DNA from 4 places in the Bacillus sp. KNSH39 genome. Region 2 is predicted to be linked to each of the others. Evidence: riboswitches for the same ligand, from Rfam matches in the RefSeq annotation. Region 2 holds a riboswitch; each other region holds the start of a gene.
What was found. A riboswitch is a leader RNA that binds a small molecule or an ion and turns the genes downstream of it on or off. The one in region 2 is predicted to bind thiamine pyrophosphate.

Region 1 (2,204 bases), 320 kb from region 2:
GTTGCATTAAGACCGATATACCAGTCAGCTTCTGAACGCGCAACTGCTGAAGCGTATAAATTGTCATAGGCTTTACCTGGTTTTAAATTTGCAAAACCATCTTTAATTGCTTTATCGGTTACAGAAGAAATCCATAAACGTTTGATTGGTTTATTTAGCTTAACTTTATCGATAATCCAGCGTGCGACTAATTCCCCTTCACGTCCAGCGTCTGTTGCTACAATAATTTCATTTACATCTTTTCTAAGTAGCTGACTTTTTACAGCATTAAATTGTTTACCAGTTTGTTTAATAACCGTTAATTTCAAACGCTCAGGTAGCATCGGTAAATCTTCTAAATTCCACTTTTTATATTTCACATCATAACTTTCTGGATCTGCTAATGTAACGAGATGACCTAAAGCCCAAGTTACAATATATTTACTACCTTCAAGATAGCCGTTTCCTTTTTTATCACACTTCAGTACACGAGCAATATCTCGTGCAACGGAAGGTTTTTCAGCGATTACAACGCTTTTTGACATATTAAAAACATCCTTTCAAATTTCCATAAGTTAAATATAGCATACATCTTCTTGAGATTCAGTTTCGCTCCATATTTCAGCTGTTTTTAATGGAGTTAACAAAATCCCAACTGATTAAAGTTTCACTTTATCAGTTGCCTCTATATCAAATAGAAAAGTAAAGAACTTGTTATTTTACTAGAATAAGAGTAGACTTTGAAGTAGATGAATAAGAAACACATGGGAGTTTGTGGATACAAACTGAGAGTATGGCTACTAGTCCGTCATTGACCATTTGAACCTGTTGGATAATGCCAGCGTAGGGAGAGTGTAAAAGCACATATTCAGGCACTTTGCGTACGCGCAAAGTGTCTTTTTGTGTATCTCCCATCATTATAGTTAGGAGATGAAAAGGATGAATATGAAAGAAATTAGTAAAGTAGTGGATTTGGTGAGAGAATCTAATCCGCTTGTTCATAATATTACAAATGTTGTTGTAACAAATTTTACTGCTAACGGTTTGTTGGCACTTGGGGCATCGCCTGTAATGGCGTATGCGAAAGAAGAAGTAGCAGAAATGGCTAGCATTGCTGGAGCGTTAGTATTAAATATGGGGACACTTCGTCCTGAAGAAGTAGAAGCGATGTTACTCGCGGGTAAATCAGCAAATGCGAACAATGTGCCAGTACTATTTGATCCAGTTGGTGCAGGAGCAACTTCGTACCGAACAGAAGTTGCGAGACATATTCCGGCTGAAATTGAGTTAGCAATTATCCGCGGAAATGCAGCTGAAATAGCAAATGTTATTAATGAGAAATGGGAAATTAAAGGGGTAGACGCTGGTACTGGAAATGGAAATGTTGTAAGTATTGCAAGGCAGGCAGCAGATGAACTAAATACAGTTGCGGTCATTACTGGAAAAGAAGATGTTGTTACAGATGGAGAGAGAACTATTGTTATTCGAAATGGTCACCCTATTTTAACGAAAGTTACGGGAACAGGTTGTTTACTAACTTCTGTAATAGGAGCATTTGTAGCAGTGGAAAAAGATTATGTAAAAGCAGCAGTAGCAGCATTAACGTTTTATGGTGTAGCTTCGGAACTGGCAGCTGCTAAGACCGTGGAAAAGGGACCTGGTAGTTTCCAAATTGAATTTTTAAATCAGTTAGCGAATACTACTTCTGGTGATATTGAGAAGTATGGAAAGATTGAGGAGTTAGAGTAAGAGGGAGTGAAAGAAATGGCACGCATTGAAATAGATAAAATGTCTAAGCTATTGCAAGTGTATTTTATTATGGGAAGTAATAACTGCACAAGGGATCCTTTAGCTGTATTGAAAGAAGCGTTAGATGGTGGAGTGACAATTTTTCAGTTTCGCGAGAAGGGGGAAGGTTCTTTAATCGGAGAAGATAGAGTGCGCTTTGCAAAAGAATTGCAGACGCTTTGTAAGGAATATAGCGTTCCTTTCATTGTAAATGATGATGTAGAATTAGCCATTGAATTAGATGCAGATGGTGTTCATGTAGGACAAGATGATGAAGGAATTACATCTGTTCGTGAAAAAATGGGAGATAAAATTATCGGCGTATCTGCTCATACAATTGAAGAAGCACGCTTTGCAATCGAAAATGGAGCAGATTATTTAGGCGTTGGACCTATTTTCCCAACGAGTACGAAAAAAGATACGAAAGCGGTTCAAGG
Region 2 (2,204 bases):
GTTATGATCAAGCGGTACAGTCCGCTCAGTCAAAGTCGTTATCGGCTGCTGTTCCACTACTAAAACTCTGTTTGAAAGAAATAACGCTTCTTCAACATCATGAGTAATGAATAAAATTGTTTTTTCCCACTCTTGCCATTGTTCAAACAACCATTCTTGCAAAGAGGTCTTCGTTAAAGCATCCAACGCACTAAATGGTTCATCTAACAGCAATATCTCCCCGCCTGTTAATAAAGTTCGAATAAAAGATACACGTTGTCTCATCCCACCAGATAAATCTTTCGGATATTTTTGCTCATACCCTTGCAAACCAAATTTATGTAACAGTTCCTTTGCCTTTACTTCTGCTTCTTTCTTCTGTACACCTTGGCACTCTAGCGGCAGGGCAGCATTCTCAATAATTGTTCTCCACGGCAAAAGCATATCTTTTTGCGGCATATATCCTACAGGATGGTTCTTTGTTTCTGTCAGTTCTATCTGTCCAGTACTTACCTTTTCTAGACCTGTAATAAGGCGAAATAAAGTACTTTTTCCACATCCACTCGGTCCGATAATACTGACAAACTCTTTCTCATATATAGAAGCATTTAATTCATGGATGATTGGTTTCTCATCGTAATGAAAAGAAACATTATGAAACTGTAGTATGTTCTTGCTCCTCAAATCCCCACATCTCCTTACGATAGGACATATCCCAGAATAAATATTCAAATCGACTGGAATATAAGAAGATCTCCTCTAATCTTTCTAGTTCTTTCTCAGACTTTCCAACTGCCATTTCATTTAATAAATCTATTAACCAAATACAAAGATTACCGTATTCTTCCGAACTATATCCTTGAATCCACTCACCAAAAAACTCATGATCTCTTGCTCCAGGAATATCATTTAAACGCTTTCCAATTTCCCAATAGCTCCACATACATGGAAGAAGCGCTGCTATTAATTCCGCAAGTGTGCCATTTTGAGATACAGACATCATGTAATTTGTATAAGCTAAATTTTTAGCAGATGGTTTCGCAGACTCTATCTCCTCTATAGAAATTCCAAGTCTTTTTGCATATTGTTTATGGATTGTCATTTCGCCATTTAATATTCCATCAATTTGTTCAGCGAACTTTCCCATCACTTGTGGATTCGTTGCTTTTACAACACCAATCGCATATAACTTTGCATAATCTAGCAGATATAAATAATCTTGAATAATATAATACTGGAATTTATCTTTTTCTAACGTGCCATCTCCCATACCCACTACAAACGGATGATTATGACTCATCTCCCAAACCGGTTGCACAGTTTCTAATAATCTATCGCAAAATTTCATTTCTCTATCCCCTTTCAATATATGTATCTAAATAAAAAACCACTTCTATATATAAGAAGTGGTTACAGCAAATAAAGTTATACATTTATTCGATGTTCCACTTCCCTTCGCTAGTATTACCTAGATCAGGTGTTGTAAGGGTTAAGGATTATTCCTCTCTCAGCAAGTCAAGCACCCCTAGTGGTTTCAATATGAAATTTTCAAATAAAAAAGCCCCGTTTCTATACGCAAAGAAACGGGGACTCATTGTTAGTGTCCGAATTGCTTCCCTACGCTAGCATAATCTAGATCAGGTAATAAAAAGGATCAAAGGCTTACGGCCTACTCTCAGCTGGCAACACCAGCTCTCCTAGCAAACTATAAAATTATCACTGTCAGTATAACACCCTAATAAGACATCATCAACTTTTTTAATTTTCTTAATTGTCAACATAATATCAAAATTATACAATACATACATTCTATTTTAGAAAATAAAACCCCAATTAATTGTATAAAAAGGAATCATTATCCTCAAAAAATTTATTTTTATATTGATTTCATATTACATTTATGTGAATACCCCCACTATATTATATCTTTATACTATAATAAAATTACAACTATACAACTAGAGGAGGTCTCTATTCCATGAATATGAAAGCTACTGCTTTAACAGCAACTACTGTAGTGATTGCTTCTTTACTTCCTTCTATGGGTGAAACAAATGTACAAAAAGCAAACGCTGAACAATTATCTAATATTAAAACTGGGTATGTCAAAGTCGATCAAGTAGCATTACATACAGAAGATAACGTAAAAAGCACATCAATTGATACAATTCGCTTTAATACAAAAGTGAACATCATTGAAACAACTAATGGTTGGTATAAAGTGT
Region 3 (2,204 bases), 1.4 Mb from region 2:
TTAAACCAATTGAGACTGGCTTACCAAATTCAAGTAATTGCAACGTTAAATGCATATTTCTTTCAAACTGCGAGGAATCTACGATATTTAACATATGATTAAATTCTTCTGTTAATAGAAAGTTTGTTACAACACCTTCATCACGTGAAACTGGATTTAAATCATACACACCTGGCAAATCAATTAATGTTCCTTGTCTATCTTTTAATTTACCAACCTTCTTTTCTACTGTTACACCGCTCCAGTTTCCTACGTATTCATAAGAACCAGTAAGTGCATTAAATAATGATGTCTTCCCTGTATTCGGATTCCCTAGCAAAGCTACCTTATTCACGCTAATTCCACCTTTATCATTTTCGCGTCACAATGACGAATACTAATTAACTGTCCACGACACTCCAATGTACAAGGACCTTTGAACATCGCTTTCTGTTTCAGGCGAAGTTCGCTTCCTTCAGCAAGACCGAAAGCAGCTAGTCTACGCTTTAATAGCTGATCTAAAGACTGAATACTTTTTACTAACACTTTCTCTCCAATTTTAATATCTACTAAGCTCATAACCTTCCCCCTCAGAAGAGAATGATAATTATTTTCAAAAAAATTATACCACACCCAATTTCTCTTGTACTATACCCTTTTGCTTCATATTTATTAACATTTCGCTACAATTCTATTTCAATTATTGTCATACTGTATTCGTTTGCCATTCTCATCCATTTCGCTTACAATAAACAATAACAAATAAAGAATCTCGTTATCACTGGGGGAGCCATGCCGCTGAGAGGGAACACTTCGTTCCGACCCTTCGAACCTGTTAGTTAATGCTAACGCAGGGATTGTGCAAACGTCCGAAATACATACCTCATTTTTATTTACGTATTTCGTATCCTCCTATGATATCTATTCTTTTTTTGTACAACTTGGATTTAGGGGGAGACAACATGCGTAACACCAATTTACAAGCGATGATCGAATCTGCTATTCTTGCAGCCTTCGCCATGATTATCGATATTTTACCATTATCACTTAAACTTCCAACAGGCGGTTCTATCTCATTCGCTATGATTCCTATTTTTATTATTGCTTACCGCTGGGGCTTTAAATCAGCTTTCTTAGGCGGTTTAGTTTGGGGACTATTACAAATTGTCGTGGGAGATGCTTATATTTTAACACCTGTTCAAGCATTCATTGAGTACTTCATTGCCTTTGCTTTTATCGGATTTGCTGGCTTATTCTATCGTCCAATTCAAAAAGCACTTTTAACATCCAATGAAAATAGCTTAGAACAATCAAATTTAGGTAACCGTAAACACAAACATTCATCAAAACAAAATCAGGGTAAGAAAGTCCTTGCTTATATTATCCTTGCTACATTTATCGGTAGCTTTGCTCGCTATTTCTGCCACTTTATTGCCGGCATTATTTTCTGGGGACAATATGCGCCGAAAGGTCAATCAGCTGTGTTATATTCATTAATCGTAAATGGAAGTACAATGCTTGGTTCTTTTATTTTATGTACCGTTTTACTTATATTTTTATTTATCACTTCACCACGATTATTCAAAAGCATCAGTGCTTATCAAATGAATACACAAAAAAAGGGCGCTTAATGAGCGCTCTTTTTTCATATCGTAATATCAATTAAAAATACAATAAATGCGCAAAAGAAAATAAATACCATTATACTTAGCCAATTGCTATGCACGGTTCATCGACTCCTTACATAACCTCATATTCTAAACAAATTATACTGATTAAAAATAAAGATTAGGTAAAGATAATATGAAAATAAATTAAAAAAGCATAGATCATATTGTCTACGCTTTTTTCGGTAAATAGAAATAAAATAATACACCATCTTCTGTATTTTCTGCCCCATATTCAGCATCATGTAGTTCTAAAATATTCTTTGAAATAGCAAGCCCAAGCCCCGTCCCACCTTGTGAACGCTGACGAGCTGTATCCACGCGATAAAAACGATCCCAAATTTTATCTAATTGCTCTTCTTCAATATGAGTACCTTTATTTTCAATGCACACTTTTATACGATTCTTCTCATCTATTGTAGAAATAATAATATCCTCTTTATTTGGTGTATATCGTATAGCATTCGTAATGAAGTTCACGATGACTTGTTCAATCCGGCCTTGATTTGCAATCACTTCAAATGAACTTATATTTTTATGAATATGAAGTTCTTTTTT
Region 4 (2,204 bases), 320 kb from region 2:
TACATACAAGCCAGTATGATTCGTATTTGGAAACCAATCTAATACTACTTTTACTTTTTGATCTTTACTTGCACTTTCTTCTTTCTTCGCCGGATTACATCCAGCCACACCTACCGCTACTAAGGCAGCTAACATAACTTTCAAACCTTTTTTCATTTTCTGCCGTCCTTTCTATATATCCATGGTGCTGTTATTCTTGCCATAAACTCTACGATAAAATACAGGCATAATGTCACCATAACGATGATTGCTGCAACACCAAATACTCGGGCAGTCAAAAAGGATTTTGTAGCCCTCGTAAGCATAACGCCTAATCCTTCACTTGCACCGAGCCATTCTCCGATAATTGCCCCCATTACGCTATATGTAACTGCAATTTTTAAACCTGAGAAAAAGTATGGAAGCACTGCTGGAAATTTTACTTTCTGGTAAACTTGCCATTTTGTCGCCTTCATTGTTTGTAACAGTTTCAACATGTTTTTATCTACTGTTTGAAAACCTTCTAAAATACTAAGCGCAATTGGGAAGAAACAAACGAGTATTACGACCATTACTTTCGGCAACATCCCATATCCAAACCAAATAATAAATAGCGGTGCAAGTACAACAATTGGAATTGTTTGCGAAATAACGAGCAATGGATTTATTAAAATACGAAATAACGGTATAACGTCCATAATAATTGCGATGCTCGTCCCCAATAAAATTGCAAAGAATAGTCCAATTATAACTTCCTGCAGTGTTTGCATCGTATTTGGTAATAGTAAATCTTTCATCCCAATTAATTCTTGAACAATGGCAGAAGGCTTTGGTAAAATCCACGGTTCGATTTTAAATAATGAAACAGATCCTTCCCATATCGCAATGAGAAGGATAAGCCAAATAGTTGTAATAAGTTTAGATTGCTTCTGGTTTTGCATATTCATCACGGTACTTCCAAACCTTTTCATCTATCGTTACACCAGTGCTTGGACGATAATGGATTTTAATAGAAGTAATCACTTCTTCTGCTCCAGCATCGACGCAAGCTTGTTGCGCACGTTTAACGACATCAAGAAGTACATCTAATTCTCCTTCCAAAGTTGTTTCCATTGCCCCTACTTCATAACGAACTCCCGATTGTTGCACAACTTCAATTGCTTTATCGACAACAGAATATACATCTTTCGTTTTTGCTTGTGGTACTACTGAAAATGACATTGTAACTTGTTGTGACATAATAAAATCCCCCTTATAAAAATAAATTTCAAAAATAAGAAAAGGCTTTCCTACTGCGTAGGAAAGCCTTGTATGCAAGTTATTACAGAATAACATATGCTACATCACTTTAAGTAACTCCCTACGCTGGCATTATCCAGATCAGGTTGAGGGTCGATGTTTACTTACATCCTCTCAGCCAATTGGCTCCCCGGTCCTTAATTCGTTTTCATTGTAGCATGATTTATTTTATTGAACAAACAAAAGCATGCATAATCATTTCATTATTTTTGGAAAATAACCAACTTTTTCACCATGAGCTAATAACTGCTGAATAAATTCTTTATTAATTGCTGGTACTATCAATTCTTTTTTCTTAATCCATTTATTCGTTCTACGCGTACCCATTACAATTTCAGATTGCTGCGCTCCATCTCCTGCAACTTGAGAAGCAATTAACTCTGCTATTACTTCATTTCCCTTCGCTAATGCAAGTCCGGTATTTACATATTCTGAAAGTGGAACCATTTCAAGATTGTATCCACACTCTCCAATTAGCTGTATAAATTGTTCAAACTCAATTTGATGTGGATGACAAATATGTAACGTCTCTCCTATAATTTGCGCATCTTGCAAATACGATACAATTGATTTACTAGCAAAATCAATTGGTGTGAAATCAACTTTCCACTTCACATTTGGTGCTTTCCCAATTAATAGCATTGTTTTAATAAGACGATAAAATGCGTTTCCTTCAATATTTTGTTGGAACGAACCTGTTTCTGAATGACATGCTAAATTACCTGCACGATAAATATTTCCACGCAAACCATTTTTCATTGCTTCACGAACAATGTTTTCCGCTTGTAGTTTACTATTTGAATATACATTCTCTAAGTCTACACTGTAATTAAAATCACCAGTTTTCATGTATGTATCCCATTGATCTACCGCTAATTCTAACGGGATACCAATTGTAGAAATAAAATGGAATGTAGCACCTTTCT

Region 1: linked by a shared signal. The riboswitch ahead of thiM (hydroxyethylthiazole kinase) and the one ahead of tenA (thiaminase II) in region 2 are both predicted to bind thiamine pyrophosphate.
Region 3: linked by a shared signal. The riboswitch ahead of thiT (energy-coupled thiamine transporter ThiT) and the one ahead of tenA (thiaminase II) in region 2 are both predicted to bind thiamine pyrophosphate.
Region 4: linked by a shared signal. The riboswitch ahead of ACUL40_RS21930 (MTH1187 family thiamine-binding protein) and the one ahead of tenA (thiaminase II) in region 2 are both predicted to bind thiamine pyrophosphate.

The regions. Positions count from the first base shown of each region.
Region 1 covers NZ_JBQXYO010000001.1:4,283,510-4,285,713, forward strand. The annotation lists gene topB (DNA topoisomerase III) at 1-524, opposite strand, end outside; TPP riboswitch at 734-846, shown strand; gene thiM (hydroxyethylthiazole kinase) at 919-1,728, shown strand; gene thiE (thiamine phosphate synthase) at 1,744-2,204, shown strand, end outside.
Region 2 covers NZ_JBQXYO010000001.1:4,607,935-4,610,138, reverse strand. The annotation lists gene ACUL40_RS23545 (ABC transporter ATP-binding protein) at 1-663, opposite strand, end outside; gene tenA (thiaminase II) at 632-1,327, opposite strand; TPP riboswitch at 1,413-1,516, opposite strand; TPP riboswitch at 1,577-1,688, opposite strand; gene ACUL40_RS23535 (SH3 domain-containing protein) at 1,958-2,204, shown strand, end outside.
Region 3 covers NZ_JBQXYO010000001.1:3,186,081-3,188,284, forward strand. The annotation lists gene feoB (ferrous iron transport protein B) at 1-334, opposite strand, end outside; gene ACUL40_RS16325 (FeoA family protein) at 331-558, opposite strand; TPP riboswitch at 753-854, shown strand; gene thiT (energy-coupled thiamine transporter ThiT) at 942-1,610, shown strand; gene ACUL40_RS16335 (sensor histidine kinase) at 1,818-2,204, opposite strand, start outside.
Region 4 covers NZ_JBQXYO010000001.1:4,292,573-4,294,776, reverse strand. The annotation lists gene ACUL40_RS21940 (ABC transporter substrate-binding protein) at 1-156, opposite strand, end outside; gene ACUL40_RS21935 (ABC transporter permease) at 153-926, opposite strand; gene ACUL40_RS21930 (MTH1187 family thiamine-binding protein) at 898-1,218, opposite strand; TPP riboswitch at 1,320-1,421, opposite strand; gene ACUL40_RS21925 (non-ribosomal peptide synthetase family protein) at 1,474-2,204, opposite strand, start outside.